Regions from separate parts of the Exiguobacterium sp. PHA03 genome, predicted to be linked through region 2. Evidence: riboswitches for the same ligand, from Rfam matches in the RefSeq annotation. Region 2 holds a riboswitch; each other region holds the start of a gene.
What was found. Region 2 has a riboswitch for thiamine pyrophosphate ahead of thiT (energy-coupled thiamine transporter ThiT). Riboswitches for the same ligand answer to the same signal wherever they lie in the genome.
Positions count from the first base shown of each region.

Region 1: linked by a shared signal. The riboswitch ahead of thiD (bifunctional hydroxymethylpyrimidine kinase/phosphomethylpyrimidine kinase) and the one ahead of thiT (energy-coupled thiamine transporter ThiT) in region 2 are both predicted to bind thiamine pyrophosphate.
Region 3: linked by a shared signal. The riboswitch ahead of Q7C19_RS02610 (thiamine phosphate synthase) and the one ahead of thiT (energy-coupled thiamine transporter ThiT) in region 2 are both predicted to bind thiamine pyrophosphate.
Region 4: linked by a shared signal. The riboswitch ahead of Q7C19_RS04735 (ECF transporter S component) and the one ahead of thiT (energy-coupled thiamine transporter ThiT) in region 2 are both predicted to bind thiamine pyrophosphate.

Region 1 covers NZ_JAUTYQ010000004.1:117,858-122,070, forward strand. The annotation lists gene thiE (thiamine phosphate synthase) at 1-615, opposite strand, end outside; gene thiM (hydroxyethylthiazole kinase) at 605-1,372, opposite strand; gene thiD (bifunctional hydroxymethylpyrimidine kinase/phosphomethylpyrimidine kinase) at 1,353-2,156, opposite strand; TPP riboswitch at 2,273-2,383, opposite strand; gene Q7C19_RS14425 (murein hydrolase activator EnvC family protein) at 2,448-3,725, opposite strand; gene Q7C19_RS14430 (murein hydrolase activator EnvC family protein) at 3,928-4,213, opposite strand, start outside.
Region 2 covers NZ_JAUTYQ010000001.1:1,275,729-1,279,941, forward strand. The annotation lists gene Q7C19_RS06860 (amino acid permease) at 1-1,143, shown strand, start outside; gene Q7C19_RS06865 (thiamine diphosphokinase) at 1,198-1,800, opposite strand; gene thiT (energy-coupled thiamine transporter ThiT) at 1,802-2,362, opposite strand; TPP riboswitch at 2,423-2,532, opposite strand; gene rpe (ribulose-phosphate 3-epimerase) at 2,555-3,211, opposite strand; gene rsgA (ribosome small subunit-dependent GTPase A) at 3,214-4,119, opposite strand; gene pknB (Stk1 family PASTA domain-containing Ser/Thr kinase) at 4,145-4,213, opposite strand, start outside.
Region 3 covers NZ_JAUTYQ010000001.1:508,302-512,514, reverse strand. The annotation lists gene Q7C19_RS02625 (thiazole synthase) at 1-35, opposite strand, end outside; gene thiS (sulfur carrier protein ThiS) at 38-238, opposite strand; gene Q7C19_RS02615 (FAD-dependent oxidoreductase) at 235-1,179, opposite strand; gene Q7C19_RS02610 (thiamine phosphate synthase) at 1,176-1,769, opposite strand; TPP riboswitch at 1,852-1,954, opposite strand; gene nagZ (beta-N-acetylhexosaminidase) at 2,011-3,231, opposite strand; gene Q7C19_RS02600 (OsmC family protein) at 3,228-3,653, opposite strand; gene Q7C19_RS02595 (MFS transporter) at 3,844-4,213, shown strand, end outside.
Region 4 covers NZ_JAUTYQ010000001.1:888,898-893,110, forward strand. The annotation lists gene Q7C19_RS04725 (GNAT family N-acetyltransferase) at 1-1,042, shown strand, start outside; gene Q7C19_RS04730 (50S ribosomal protein L25/general stress protein Ctc) at 1,334-2,005, shown strand; TPP riboswitch at 2,101-2,200, shown strand; gene Q7C19_RS04735 (ECF transporter S component) at 2,300-2,872, shown strand; gene Q7C19_RS04740 (ABC transporter ATP-binding protein) at 2,869-4,213, shown strand, end outside.

The sequences.
Region 1 (4,213 bases), on a different contig from region 2:
ATGCCATTCCCATACAGCATCTGTCATATGTTGTGCAGCACGTCGTCGATCTTCTTTAGCAAAAATTTCCGAGATGACCGCATATCCTTCTAATGGGATAGGAAGAGAAGCGACATTCGTTGCCGTAATTCCACCAATGCCGATTAAAGGTAAGCGCACGGCTTCGCGAATCGCTTGAAGCATCGTGTGTGACATCGAGTCGGCGTCTGCTTTCGATGACGTCGCAAATAGAGAACCTACACCTAAATAAGATGCTCCATCTCGTTCTGCTTCAATCGCTTGCGCGACGGTTGCTACCGATACGCCGATCACAGTGTTCGGTAAGAGACGGCGCGCTGCGGTTAGAGGAATATCTTCTTGTCCGATATGCAAACCAGCTCCGACAAGTAACGCAATATCAATTCGGTCATTGATAATCAAAGGAACATCATGACGATCCGTCAATCTCTTTAACCGGACTGCCTGTTCGAAGAATTCCTTTCCCTGCGCTGTTTTTTCCCGTAATTGTATAATCGTTGCACCACCTAAAATCGCTTCTTCAACGACCGTTTCGATTGCAACTCCCGGATGATATCGACGATCTGTCACCGCATAAATGGAATAATCAATTGACATGTTCTACCACCTCCATCAAATCTTGCTCCGTCATCAGACTGATTGCATTGAACAACTCTCGTTTGAAATTACCTAGACCTTTTTCTGATGCTGCCTGTCCTCCTGCTTTTCCCATGATAAATGTTCCGTGGACTGCTGCCTCAAACGCAGAATATCCTGCACCAAGAAAACTCGCAATCAAAGAAGCTGTCATACACCCCGTACCTGTGACGTCTCCGAGACGCGGCGTACCTACTTGTAGTTCCACTTCGCGCATGCCATCCGTGATGTAGTCGATTGGACCTGTGACGACAATGACGGACTTTTGTTTACGAGCGAATGCACGAATGATTTCTCGATCCATGATCTCATCACTAGCAGCATCGACTCCTTTTGTTCGTCCATTCTCCCCAAGCAATGTCTTGATTTCTGAAGCATTTCCTTTAACGACCGTACATCCGAGTCTACTCAATTCTTTTGAAAAGGACGTACGCAATGATGTAGCTCCCGCTCCAACTGGATCAAGGATGATCGGAACGTTCAAGCGTCTCGCTTCGCTTGCGGCGAGTCGTTGAGCTGCTTGCATGTCTGCATCAATTGTTCCAATGTTCAAGACAAGAGCTTGCGCAAGTCGAACCATCTCTTCCACTTCGCGAATATCCTCCGCCATGACTGGAGATGCGCCAACGGCGAGTGTGACATTGGCGCAATCATTGATCGTGACTGTGTTCGTCAAATGATGAATGAGTGGTTTGTGTTTAAGAATGGTCGTAAACATGTGTATCCCTCCAAAGTGAATGAAAATGATGTGTCGGTCCAATCCCTTGTCCGAGAGCAAATCCATGACGAATCGCCTCTGTAACATACTTCTTGGCCTGACGTACACTGTCCGGTAAAGCTTCTCCAAGTGCCATCCGTGCCGCAATCGCTGCAGATAAGGTACAGCCTGTTCCATGAGTATGTTGATTATCTAACCGATCTGATGTGAAACGGTATTCCTCTTGCCCGTCCCATAATAAATCCGTGGCAGCTCCCGGTAGATGTCCACCTTTTAGCAAGACGGCTCCAGTCTTCATAGCCAACTGATGCATCGCCAGTCGCATCTCCTCTAGATTAGTAACTGACTGCCCTGTTAAGCGCTCTGCTTCCGGTAAATTTGGTGTGACGAGTGTCGCAAGTGGCAGTAACTCCGCGATTAGTGCTTCCTCTGCCTCCGTCCGCAATAGGGCATGCCCGCCTTTTGCGACCATGACAGGGTCTAGTATGATCGGAACTGTCTGTTTGCGAAGATGTGTTGCAATGACGTGAATCGTTTGTGCATTCGAGACCATACCGATTTTGATAGCATCCACACGAATATCTGAAAAGATTGAAGCTAATTGGGCATCAACGATTTCCGATGATAACTCTTCTACTGCTTGAACGCCCAGTGTATTTTGAGCCGTTACCGCCGTCAAAACACTCATCCCATAAACGCCCAATGCCGAAAATGTCTTTAAATCTGCCTGAATTCCAGCTCCACCACCGGAGTCAGATCCCGCAATCGTCAATACATGTTTCATATTTTTCTCACCTTTCCATCGAGCAATGTAAGGGAGTTGTTACCGACAAAAAAAAGCGTCGACCGCTGTAAAAAAGCAGTCGACGCTATACGAAATCGTTATCCAACCATTTCGGTATTCGTTCGGCTCAACTTTCCTACGCTGGTATTATCCAGTTCAGGTAATAGGGTCGAAAACAGATTGGTTTTCCTCTCAGCCGGATTCCTCCAGCTCCCCTAGTTGCTCAAGTATTCATTTCGCCTTAACTGTAGCATAGCGGCAAGAAAAAAACGAGCCGAAGCTCGTTTTGAATTATAGGTATGCTAATGGATTAACTGCATTCAGAGGAGAAGAGGCACTGTACTGATAGCCTCCGACATGTAGTTCGAAATGCAAGTGTGGTCCTGTTGAATTCCCAGTACTACCAAGTGTTCCAACTTGCTGACCTTGAGAAACTGTTTGTCCTGCATGAACAGATAATGAACTCATATGAGCGTAGACTGTCGTATAGACTTTCCCGTCAAGGAAGTGAGAAATCATGACGTGATTTCCATAAGGCCCACCACCTGAAGCTGTAATGACCGTTCCAGCTGCTGCTGCGACGATTGGTGAGCCGACCGAACCACTGAAATCGACACCATTATGGAACGTATAGCCGTTCGCACCGCTTGCTGGTCCAAACCCTTGTGATACGCCACCAGAAGATGGACGAACGAATTTCCCACCGCTCGAAACAACGGGTGGGGCAACTGAAGTAGGTGATTCTGAACTCTTACCTGCTTGTTTTGCTGCTTGAGCATTCGCTTTAGCGGCTTTTTCAGCTGCTGCTTTCTCGGCTGCTGCTCTTTCAGCCGCTGCTTTAGCTGCTGCCTTCGCTGCCGCAATCGCACGTTCTTGAGCTTCAAGTGTGGCTTGTAGTTCTTTCGCGTCTAGAAGTTCTGTCGTAAACTTCGTCTTACCTTTTCGTAATTTTTTAAGCGTAGCACTGCGTTCTTTCATTTGAACTTTCAACGCTTTTTTTTGTTCGATTAATGTTTTCTTCTCTTCAACCTGCTCCGCCTTTTTTTCAACGAGCGCTTGTTTTGCTTCCGCTAGCTTTTGTTGGGTTGCGATGTAATCCGAAATCATTTTATCATCTTGCTCCGCGATTTTTTTCCCTGCCATGACACGACTAAATAAATCACCTAAATCCTTCGATCCAAAAATGACTTCTTCCCATTTGATTGAGTTTCCATCGTTTTCTTGGAAGACACGTAGACGATCACCGAGTAGTTCTTCTTGTTTTTTCAACATCTCTTCGTAGCGAACGATGTCTGCTTTTAATTCATCGATTCGCAAATTCAATTTCTCGATTTGTTTATTTTTTTCGGAAATCTGAAAAATCTTTTCGTTGATCGCTGCATCGATTCGATTGATTTGACGTTGTTCTTTCGAAATTTTCGACTCTTGTTTTTTAATTGCTTTTTCTAATTTACGTTGTTCTGCGGCATTTTCAGCCTTTTTTTCTTTGATCGTTGCTGCTGCAATTGGTTGTGTTCCTGTTATAAGTAATGCTCCTAAAACAATGGTAGAAATTAGTTTTTTTAGCATATATCGTTTTCCTCACTTATGTTTTTCATATTTTATTATAGTATTCAAGTTTCTCTCATATCTGAAATAGATTATAGCACCCTAATCGTTTCAAAAAAATTTCATTTACATTTCAAATGAAAACGTTTTTTTGTAATATAATCATTTATTTTTTGAAAATCGCAAAAAAAGAACCGCTGCATAAGCAACGATTCTTTACTGTTTAAAACATCGTCATTGGGTTCACTGAGCTAGCTGGACCAGTTGCACTATAGCTGTATCCACCGACGTGGATTTCAAAGTGTAAGTGTGGACCAGTTGAATTCCCAGTACTTCCACGTAAACCGATTTGTTCACCTTGACTGACGCGTTGACCTGCGTGAGCATTGAGTGCGCTCATATGAGCATACAATGTTGTGTACGTTTTACCGTTTAATTGGTGAGCAATCATGATGTGGTTTCCGTAAGGACCACCACCTGATGCTGTAATGACTGTTCCTGTTGCAGCT
Region 2 (4,213 bases):
GTCGGTTGGATTTATTGGCTCGGCTGGGCCGTGACGGTGGCACTCGAAATTACAGCTGCCGGCAGTTTGATGGACCGCTGGTTTCCGAACGTACCCGTTGTCGTCTGGTGTACCGTCTTTACGGTCTTACTGTTCGGTCTGAACGCCGTCTCCGCCAAAGCATTCGGTGAAGCTGAATTCTGGTTCTCGAGTTTGAAGGTCCTCGCGATCCTGTTCTTCATCATTCTAGGTGGCGCTGCTTGGTTCGGCTGGTTACCGATGGAAGCAGATCGCCCAACATCGTTATTTGCGAACTTTACGGCAAGCGGTTGGTTTCCGAACGGGATTCTCGGTGTCTTGACGACGATGATTGCCGTCAACTTCGCCTTCCAAGGAACGGAATTGATTGGTGTTGCGGCTGGGGAGTCCGACACGCCCGAAAAATCGATTCCAAAAGCGATCCGCAATACAGTCTGGCGGACGTTCATCTTCTTCGTCTTATCGATTACGATCGTTGGTGCATTAATTCCGTATGAAACAGCTGGCGGAGTCAGCAGTCCGTTCATCATGGTCTTTGATGCGATCGGTATTCCGTACGCTGCTGATTTGATGAACATCGTCGTCTTGACGGCACTGTTGTCCGTCGGAAACTCCGGATTATATGCGGCGACTCGGATGTTATGGGCAATGGCGCAAGAAGGGATGATTTCAAAGAAATTATCTTACGTCAATGCACGTGGTGTGCCGATGCGGGCGTTGCTCTTTACGATGATGTTCGCGATGTTATCGCTTCTGACCGCATTTTTCGCAGAAGATACCGTCTTCATTTGGCTCTTGTCCTTAGCCGGACTCGGGGCTCAAGTCGGCTGGATTTCAATCTCTGCTTCGCAGCTTGCATTTCGTCGTCAGTTCGTCCGAAACGGACACGATGTATCCGAACTGAAATTCAAGACACCACTCTATCCGGTGTTACCACTGATTTCGTTGACACTTAACGTCGTCGTCCTCGTCAGTCTTGCGTTTCAAGCGGATCAACGAATCGCTCTATACATCGGTGTTCCTTTCTTCCTTGTCATGTGGGGAAGTTATCATCTCTTCGTCAAAGGAAAACATCTATCCGCTCAAAGCGACATCCGTGTCGCCCCTTCTCAACTCGAAGAATAATTTCATCTAAAAAGAGGCCGCGGAGTCATCCACGGCCTCTTTCCTATGATTGTGCTATTCCTTAAGCGTCCGCATCATCAATAGTTCTCCTTGATGGAGCTCTACCTTCGCTTCTGACGCACACCATTCATTACTGACGGTCAAGGAACCTCCGACCGGTACTGGATGTGCATCAAGTGGATATTTGACTCCGGATAAGCTTAAAGTCGATGGTACGAGTGGAATGAACGAAAGATAATGATAGCTCCCTGCTTCGACTGCATACGTTCCCTCAGCCAAGTATCGTACCTCTTCTCGTTTCGTCACGAGTCGTGCCTCTGGGTATCGCTTCAATAGATATACATTTTGGACGGTCATGTCGAGCCGCCCACCTGTCGCCCCGATAATGAAGGTATCCTCAAACTGTTTCTCCTCTGAGACTGTACGAAGTGCCAGTTCGAGATCCGTTTCATCTTTCTCGGCCGGATGAACGATTGCCCCTTCTGGTACATAACCAAGCGAATCAAAATCACCAATCGTCAGGTCGCATGTCAGCCCAAACGATTCAATCGTCTGAACACCACCGTCGACACCGACGATAAAATCACCTGGCTGACAAAACGTCCGTAAATCCGGCGCTTCTTCTCGCGGACCGGCACAGACGAGAATCGCCCGCATCTCAGACGCCTCGTGCCGAATAACGGAGTAAGCGTGGCGCAGTCGTAAATAAAAGACCCGCAACGACACCACAAAGAACGTAAGACGGTACCATGTATGTCGCGTTATAAATCAATGAATACGGTACGACTGGACCTTCGGCATACTCGGCAAAAAAGACGATTCCACTGATGACATGACAGATATAACGGAGTCCTGCGCCTAATAACGTCGCCAGGAGAACGAACGCCATCAAGCTTTTCTTTTGTCCATTGCGTGCGGCTAGTCTGACTTGACGCGCGAACAGACCACTTAATCCGACGACACCATACGCAATCGTATAGTCAAGCATCGGTTGAACGATCGTCAAGACTTGTGGAGCGAACATCAATTGAATCGTACCGACAAGCGCTCCCGTGACGACCCCTCCGACGACCCCGTGGCGAAATGCCATGACGAAGATCGGTAACATCGCTAAGCTGATCGAGCCACCTTGTGGCATTTTGAATGGAATCAGTAAATCAAAGACGACTCCGAGACTGGCGAAGATGGCAATTTCCATCATCATTTGTAACCGTTTCATGCTATTTTCCTCCTTCATTGTACGAGAGGACGCAAAAAGGCAGTACGACGAACGCCGTACTGCCTGCGTGCGCCACATCCCTACGTCCGTTTGAACGGAACAGGTTCGAAGGGTTAAAGTCTAAAAGACTCCTCTCAGCCGCTTTTCAAGCGACACCCCTTGCGGTCATCATATTTCGTTTTCTCGTTCTTATTATACGGCAGCCCCTTGACGAATGCTAGTAATCGCTTCCGCATAATCTGGTGCATTGTAGATTGCTGATCCTGCGACGAGAACGTTCGCACCGTTATCGATGCAAAGCTTTGCCGTTTCCGGATTGACGCCACCGTCAATCTCGATTTCAAATGTCAGACCGCGATCTGCTTTCATTTGCGCAAGTGATGCGAGTTTTGGCATGACACGCTCGATGAAGGCTTGTCCACCGAAGCCCGGATTGACCGTCATCAATAAGACCATATCGACATCCTCAAGGACGTGTTCAATCGTTGATAATGGCGTATGGGGATTCAAGACGACTCCTGCCTTTGCGCCCGCTGCTTTGATTTGTTGCAAGACACGATGGACATGATTCGTCGCTTCGACGTGGAACGTCACGATGTCCGCCCCTGCTTTGACGAAATCCTCGACGAAACGTTCTGGCTGGTCGATCATCAAATGGACATCGAGAATCATATCCGTCTTTTGACGTAAGCTGCTAAGCACAGGTAGTCCAAACGAGATATTCGGTACGAACTGACCGTCCATGACATCAAAATGGATATAGTCCGCGCCTGCTGCTTCGACTGCTTTAACATCGCGTTCGAGATTCGCAAAATCTGCTGATAAGATAGATGGTGCAATTTTAATCATCTTCAATACCTCCGGGCTCGATTCTTGATTTCGTCTATAAACATACCATAGTTCTCATAACGAGAGGACATGATTTCTTGGGCTTCGACGGCTTCCTTGACGGCACAACCGGGTTCATTCAAATGCAAGCAACCTCGGTATTTGCAATCATCTTGTACAGCCACGAATTCAGGGAAACTCCACCGTACATCCTCGATTTCCATATCATACGGAAAATCGAGGTTCGAGAAACCTGGCGTATCGGCAATCAATCCTTCGGCAAGCGGCATTAATGTGACGTGGCGCGTCGTATGACGTCCGCGTCCGAGTGATTTCGAGATGGCACTTGTTTCTAAATCAAGAGAGGGCTCCAGTGCATTGAGCAATGAACTTTTCCCAACACCGGATTGTCCGGCAAGAACGCTCGTTTTCCCGGCCAGTAACGGACGGACTTGTTCAACACCTGTCAATGTCTCACTTGATGTCTCGATGACCGTATAACCAATCTTCCGGTAAGCGGCAATTGCCTCTCTAACTGCAGGACCTTTGACATCATCAAGCAAGTCCATCTTCGTTAACAGGATGACGGGTTGGATTTCCTTCGCTTCGATCAAGACGAGGAAACGATCGAGCAAGTGCGCTGAAAAATCAGGTTCTGCAGCCGAGACGACAAGCAACGCTTGATCGATATTCGCGACAGGCGGGCGTACTAAAAAGTTGTCCCGCTCCTTCACTTCGAGAATATACCCGGTCTCACTTTCGATATGAAGCACGACTTCGTCTCCAACGACTGGACTGATGCCGCGTTTTCGGAAATTCCCTCTTGCCCGTGAACGGACCTCTCCTTCTGGTGTCATGACATCATAAAAGCCACCCTGCAGGCGTATGATCGTTCCTTCTCGATTCTCTTCGATGCGTTGTTCCGTCATCCTATGCACTCCTTTTTCATCACATTCACTGTGCGTCTTTTGCTTGATTGTACGTGATGGTTTTTGAACGATACACCGTATCGTCTTTATAAAT
Region 3 (4,213 bases), 770 kb from region 2:
CGTGATTCGAATGTCTTTTCTCCAATTTTCAACATCTTTATCCTCCTCCTACGAAATGAACGATTTCGAATGTGTCATTGTTCCGAACGACCGTTTGATTGTAAGCTCCGCGGTCGATGATCTGTCGGTTCTGTTCGACGATGACGAGTTTTTCCCCTAAGCCAAGTTGCGTGAGCATGTCCTCAATCGTCTCAATCTGTTCAATGGTGTGGTCGTTGCCGTTAATCGTAATATTCATCGGACTTCCTCCTTTAGGATCAACCGTAATGTGTTTGCCAAGACTTCCGCTGTCGCCGGTGCGAGTAATATGCCATGCCGATGATGCCCCGTCGCTATAAAGATCCGACGGGATGAATCGGCGACTCCGATATATGGCAAGCCGAACTCTGTTTGTGGTCGTACGCCTGACCAGACTTCTTCGATGACAGCATCACGGATCGGTGGATAGAGACGCTCTGCTGCTTGAAGCAGTGACGTGACTCCTGCGACACTAACACCGATCGTCTCGTCGTGCGGTAGTTCGGTCGCACCGATCAATATCCGTCCGTCCGCTTTCGGTACGAGGTAGACGGCGTCATCAAACAGGATCGAGCGTAACGGCTGACCCGCGAGACGGACTGCGAGACACTCCCCTTTGACCCCATATGTCGCAATCGAAATGCCAACTGTATCGAGCAAGGCTTGGGACCCGCGTCCGGCAGCAACCGTCACCGTTCGTCCCGTCCACGTTCCCGTGTTCGACTCAACCCTAATGAAATCATTACTCTCCTCGATTCGCGTGACGTCCACCTGTTCTTCGATTGGTACCCCACGATTTCGTAAGACATGCATCAATGCAGTCGTTAGTCGTCGCGGGTCGATTTGACCGACCGATGGAAATAAGTATTCTTGCCCATTTTGTTTCAATAAAAATGGTTGTTCCCGGTAGCCACAATCGATCCCGGTCTCGCGCGTGAGGCGTCGCGCAAGTAACGGATACAGACGGCGACTTCGCGCGGCAAGCGTATGCAATTCTTCTCTCAGCTCGATGTCCGTCGCAAGCATCCCGGCAGCCGCCCGACTCGTCCCTTGTCCGCATGTTCCGCGATCAAGGACAAGAACGGATTCGTTCTGACAAGCGAGACTGTAAGCAAGCGTCAAACCGATGACTCCACCACCGATGATGATGTGATCCGTCATACCCGTACCCCCTGATAACGCTGAATGGCAGCATGCGGGTCCGCTTGACCGAGAATACCGGATAAGACGGCGATTCCGCTTGCACCGGTCGCTGCGATCTCAGGAATGCGATCAGGAGTGATCCCGCCGATTGCGATGACTGGTTTCGTCGTGAAAGTGACAACTTGCTTCAAGGCATCGATCCCTCGCGGTGGCACGTTTGGTTTCGACGCTGTCGGATAAATATGACCGTAAAGCAGTCGGTCGGCTCCTTCCGCTTCCGCTGCAAGTGCTTCTGCCAGAGAGTGGACGGATTTCCCGATGATGAGATTCGGAAAGTGTCGCCGAACATCGCAGACACGTAAGGAACGTCGCGTCAATTGCACACCGATGCCAGCGACATGGGCGACGTCGACCCGGTCGTGAACGGTTAATTGATCAGACGAATACCCTTTTGCAAGGAGCGCGTCAATCAGATCTAACAATTCTGTTGCCGACAAATTTGGTTCTCGAAGATGAAGCTGATCCGTATATGGTTGAAGCGATTGAAAGGTTTCCACTCCATCGCGTGGATTGATGGATCCCGTCGAAATCAGATGTAGACGCATCATGTTCTTCCTTTCCATACGAAAAAGGACCACTCCCGATGTTGAAGGGAGTGGTCCGAAAATGCGCTGAAGCGCTAAGGATATCTAAGGTTTCGAGCCACTTCCCTCCGCTAGTACGAACTAGATCAGGTTCAAAGGGTCCGGATACTTCCGTCTCAGTCTGCTGCGAGACTCCCCTAGTGCCTTTTCGTGTTTAATTGGCTTGCCCCATTAGTCTAGCATGAGTCGCTTTGCTTCGCTAGTCCTAGTTGAGCGCTTCCACTTGCTGAACAAGCTCCGATTTCGTCGGTCGCTGTTGCTTCTGGCTGTCGGCATAGGTCTGCTTCAGCTTCAGGATCCGCATCACTTTAGCATCGAGCATCTCTGACGACAACGTTTTTTCTTTAACGGCTTGCATCACTTCGGTGTGGACCTTCGGATAGGCACCTGCTTCCGAAAACATCGCCATATCTGCTCCATTGACAAGTGCCTGGCGTGCCGCTTCCGCGAGACCATATCGTTTCGTGATCGCCCCCATGACAAGGTCATCCGTGATGATGACACCCTTGAATCCGAGTTGTTGACGCAAGAGGTCAGTCAAGATCGGCTTCGAGAGCGAAGATGGATTTTGATCGTCATACGCGGGATAGAGAATATGGGCGACCATCACCATCTCGGCGCCCTCTTGAATCGCTTCTTGGAACGGTAACAGTTCCGTTCGCTTCAGTTCTTCCTTTGATGCTGTCACTTTCGGCAAACCGACATGGGAATCGACACTCGTATTGCCGTGACCGGGAAAATGTTTGACGACCGGAATCGTTCCCGTCTCTTGCATCCCATGCATCAGGGCCGTACCGAGAGTCGCGACGGTCTTTGGATCAGCACTTAACGCACGGTCGCCGATGATTGGATTGTTCGGATTGCTATTGACGTCAAGGACCGGTGCGAAGTCCATGTTGAACCCATAAAATCGTGACAGGTGACCGAGCGTACGTCCGACATCTTCCATTTTTGCAGCATCTGCACCTTGCGCCATCCGTTGACTAGTCGGGAGACGTAATCGTTGATCCGGTACCCGGCTGACCCGTCCGCCCTCTTCATCAACCCCGACGAAGGCATACGGTTTTTGGTTCGTTTCTTGAATGGCACGCGTGAACGTCAAGAGTTGATCTTCTGACGTAATATTCCCACCAAGCAGTAAGACCCCACCGATCGCATGCGTCTGCAACAATTTCCGGTCAGCTGCTGAAAGTTCCGTGCCGGCAACTCCGATATAGAGCAATTGATCGATCTTTTCTGACGTCGACATCGCTTCAAGTTGTTGCTTTAATCGTGCTTGTTGTTGTGCTTCCTTTGTCGGCTCAGGCTTTGATTTCTTCGCCTCCGTCGGTTGCTTCGTTGCTGGTTGTGATGGTTTCGTTGGTTCCGTCGTCTCCTGCGCACACCCTGCAAGCAACAGGCAACCGATCAGTGCTACTTTCTTCACAAAGGATCCTCGCTCCGGACACCATTGATGGAATAATAGACGGAAATCTCAGCGTTCAAGGATTGCGAGACCGAACAATATTTATCTTTTGATAACGAGATGGCGCGACGGACCTTATCTTCTGGGAGATCACCTTCAAGCCGGTAATGAATCGAGATCGACGTAAAACGCCGCGGATGATCCTCTGCCCGTTCCCCTTCGATATCCATTTCGAAATGAGTAATCGTCAAGCGCATCTTCTCTAAAATCGAGACGATGTCGATTCCAGTACAGCCGGCAACGGCATGTAGTAGCAGTTCAGTCGGTCGTGGTGCTTGATTTTCGCCACCGTTCTCCGGTGCTGCATCCATCGCAAGATGATGCCCTGATTCCGTCTGTCCACTAAACCCCATCTGTTTGTTCCATGTCACTGTCGCTTGCATCGTTTCCACTCCTTTGTCAGTAGTCTTCATCTGTAGTATACGCAAAAAACAGCAAGCCTGGAAATTCTCACGCTATTTCGAATAATGGTTCTTTTCCCGAATTCTCGCTTTGCGATACCCGACGAAATCGTTTCATGCTATCCTGTTACTCATAGTTTCGCGCGCAAGCGCCAGAATTGAGGAATCATCCATGTCACCTACTACTCGTTTAAGTCGACGCGATTGGCTGTTGATCGCCACGTTGTCGCTCCTGACGTTCGTTCTCGGAACAAGCGAATTCGTCATCGTCGGGATCCTCGCTGAAATCTCCTCAGCTCTTAATATCACGATCGCAACAGCCGGTACGCTCGTCTCGGCATTTGCCATTTCCTTTGCGATTGGTACACCAATTGTAATGTCGCTGACCGGTCACCTGGAACGGCGTCGCCTGATCCTACGTCTGTTACTCGTTTGGGTCTTACTGAACCTTGCCAGTAGTTTTGCTCCAAGTTACGAAGTATTGCTCGCAACCCGCATCCTGACTGCCATCCTGACCGGTGTCTTGATCTCGCTCGCAATGG
Region 4 (4,213 bases), 390 kb from region 2:
TGTCTTACGTCCCCTGCATTTTCTAGCCGGTCCGGTCGAGGTTGCGCCGACGGTTCGTCAAGCGGCGCAACAAGCACCGCGTCCACATCGGACGGCCTCGATGCGGCAGCTCGATCAAGATTTACGTGGCCGAATGTGTCAGTTGCTGGATTTGCCACATGTCTCGATGGCCGTCGGCAGCGGTACGCTCGCCAATGATATTGTCGCGCAACAACTCACTGGACATGGATTGATCCTGAACGGCGGCGAGTTCGGTCAACGCTTGATTGATCACGCGTCACGTGCCGGCAAGTCCTTTGATGTCCATACGCTTCCCCCCGGTCACCCGATCGACTTGAAGCAACTCGCTCATCAATTGAGGCAAACGGCATACAACTGGATCTGGTTGACGCATTGTGAGACGTCAACGGGTGTTCTCTATGATCTTGATGCAGTAAAAGTGCTGTTAGATCAACGAACCGCACTCGTCGTCGATGCGATCAGCGCTGTTGGAACCGGACGTTTCTCATACGCTGGTTGCAAATTCGTCACGACTGTTTCCGGGAAAGCGATTGGTGGTTTACCGGGTCTTGCGTTCATTGGTCACGCAGATCGCGTCCTACCTTCTCTCTGTATTCCCCGTTATCTGGATTTAGGACTCTATGCGGAAGGGGTTGCCTTTTCCGGCTCGTCGAACCTGTTGCTTGCCTGTCAGGCAGCGCTTGATGCCCTCGATCTTAATCAAGCAGCAATCAAGATGACCTATCTCGAACAAGCCGTCCGCGCAACTGGATTCCAACTCCTCGCACAACAAGAAGCACAAGCGCCGGGAATACTGACGATCGTTCATCCGTCCGCAACCGCTTTAGGCGACGCTCTGCGCATTCAGGGGTATCACGTCCAGTACGAAAGCGACTATCTCGTTTACAATCAGTGGCTGCAAATTTCGACGATGGGACAGACGACGATGCGGCAAATTGAACGCCTCGTTCGTGTTTTAGTTCGTGAAAATCAACGAATCATCATAAAGAATGAAAAAAACGAAAGACCTCTTAACCCCTGATTTCAAGCGGTTTGGAGGTCTTTCGACTTCAAAAAGATAAAAAAAGAGGTTTATGGATTTAAAACATAGGGGTATAAACTCATTAGCACCGCATCAAACCGGTGACTTACTCACACATGTTTCTCAATATCAGCGTAATGACCTGGGAGAGAAATGCAAAGTCACGAAAGCGTCAGATTCATGAGAGTCTGAAACCGATTGTCTTAGCATGATTCATATTGTTCAGGATTCGTCCTGCTCCTACATTCATTACCTTTTGAGGGCTATACCAAATTCAAGGGGGAAATGAACATGTCAGTTAATTTAACAGCCGAAAAACGCGAGGTACGTCCACGCTCACTCCGTAAACAATTGCGTCATGAAGGAAAAGCTCTTGGCGTCGTGTATGGTTACAAAGTGGAAAGTACACCAATCGCATTTGAAGAAAAAGAATTGCTTAAAATCGTCCGAGAAAACGGTGAAAACGTCTTGATTTCACTCAAACTCGACGGTAAAAATATTAACGTCTTGATCAATCGCCGTGATATGGATGTCTTCACACCAACAGTCGATCACGTTGAATTCATCGCCGTGAAAATGGATGAAGAAACAGAAGTCGAAGCAGACGTTGTACTTGTTGGCGAAGCAGCCGGTGCAAAAGTTGGTGGTTTCCTATCACAAACACTCTTTAAAGTAACAGTCGCCGCTACACCAGATAAATTACCAGAGAACGTCGAAGTCGACGTCACGAACCTCGAAATCGGCGATTCGATTTCTGTAGCCGATCTTCCAGAACAAAAAGATTTCCGCATCGTTACAGAAGGCGATATTCAAGTCGCAGCTGTCGTCGAATCGACACTCGAGCAGGATCTTGAAGAAATCGAGGAAGCAGAGGCACAAGCAGAAGCTGGCGAAGACAACGAAGCGGAAGCAACAGAAGCGTCTTCAGAAGAAACAGCTGAAGAGAACGAAGACAATAAATAAGTCGTTTAACGATACGCCCTTTGCGGCGTATCGTTTTTTTGTGTCTTGACAACAGACGCTGGATTGCCTAAAGTGAACAGCGTATCACCTATTACCATATCCACTAGGGGAGCCCAATTGGCTGAGACGATTCACTTCGGACCCTTCGAACCTGATCTAGTTCATACTAGCGTAGGAAAGTGGAGCGATCACATCCAATGACTCCTGCTGCGCGCAGTTTTTCTGAGGACCGCTCTCTTTTTTACGGAGGGCGGTCTTTTTGGCGTCTCCCCCATTCAAAGGAGGACGTATCTAATGCAACACTGGAAAATGAAAGAAATCATGGTCATGATGATGCTCGCCGTCGCTTGCGGCGTCATCTATCTTGGTTGGTCAACACTCTGGTTGCCGATCTCAGCGATCTTCGGTCCTGTCGGTGCCAACTGGATGTTTGGCATCTGGATCATTGCGAGTCCGCTCGTCGCAGCAATCATTCAAAAGCCAGGTGCCGCTTTAATTGCGGAAGTCGTCGCGGCAGCCGTCGAACTGTTCACAGGTAGTCATTTTGGTTTATCCGCTCTTCTGATCGGAGTCTGCCAAGGACTTGGTGCGGAACTCGTCTTCGCGATGACGCGTTACCGTCGTTATGACACATGGACCTTGATGTTATCGGGTGTCGGAGCCGCGATTGGTAGCATCGTTTATAGTCTAATCGCGAACGGATTCGGTTACTACACAACGACGACGTTGCTTGCGACAACTGGCTTACAATTGATCAGCGGCGCATTACTCGGTGGCTTGCTTGCAGCCATTCTCGTCCGTCGCCTTGTTGCGACTGGTGTCTTGAACGGGTTTGCGGCAGGACGTGCGAAACGAGAAATCGCATGATTACTGTCGACGACCTCAGCATCCGCTATCCCGGTCAGATGAAATCGGTGCTCAATCATGTATCGCTGACGATTGAGCAAGGGACGACCCTTCTGCTCGGACGAAGTGGTAGTGGCAAGACGACATTACTTCATGCCCTTGCCGGACTGACACCGGAAACGATTGAAGTCGAACAGACTGGTACCGTTACCCGGTCCGGTTCGGTCGGAATCTTGTTTCAAAATCCAGAAGAACAGTTCTGCATGGAGACGATCGGACGCGAAATCGCTTTTAGTTTAGAAAATCGCTCGATTCCGCGCGTGGAGATGGATGAACGAATTGAACGCTTACTCGCACTCGTCGGTCTCCCCCTCCCCTTCTCGACACCGATCGCGAGTCTATCCGGTGGAATGAAACAGCGTCTCGCGCTCGCAGCGGTCCTAGCACTTGAGCCGACGATCTTATTACTCGATGAACCAACGGCTCAGATTGATCCAATCGGACAACATGAGCTGATGGCGTTGATTTTTCGGATTCAAAAAGAACACGATTTAACGATCGTCTTGATCGAACACCAACTCGATGTCTGTTTGTCGTACGTCGACCAGGTCGTCTTGCTTGAGGACGGATCGATTACTGCGACAGCAGATCCACGGGATCTGTTCCCCCAGGATTACAAAGAGCTTCAAACGAAAGGTATTGCCGTTCCCTCTTTGTATCCGTATACGTTAGAGACATTACCCATAGATGGACCGCAAGCGGCGCGACTTCATGTGCCTTCCCCCGTCGCTACAGCTGGTCGCTCTTTATTACACGTCTCTGCATTATCGACGAAAGCACCATATCCGCTGACCGATGCGACATTTTCCCTGCAGACAGGAGAATGGGTGATGCTGCTTGGGGCAAATGGATCCGGGAAAAGTACATTGCTTGCGACACTCGGGCGGTTGCTTCCCAATCGTGGAACGTATCAGCTCCAGGGACGTCCGGTTCATCGTTACTCCCGGCGTCGCTTTTATGAGCACGTTGGCTATGTCTTTCAACAACCGGATCTGCAGTTTCTTAAGCTGACGGTCGAAGCGGAAATCGACTGGAGCCACCGGGCAGCGACGAACGTTAAGCGCGCGGCGTTGCTCGAACGGCTGGAACTGACATCTGTCAAACAGCAGTCACCACTTGCTCTTAGTACGGGGCAACAACGACGGCTCAGCGTCGCAACGATGCTCGGACAAACGAAAGACTTATTGTTGCTCGATGAACCGACCTTCGGACAAGATGGATTGACGACACGACGCTTAATGGAACAGTTACAGATGGAACAACAGAACGGTACGACACTCGTCATGGCGACGCATGATATGG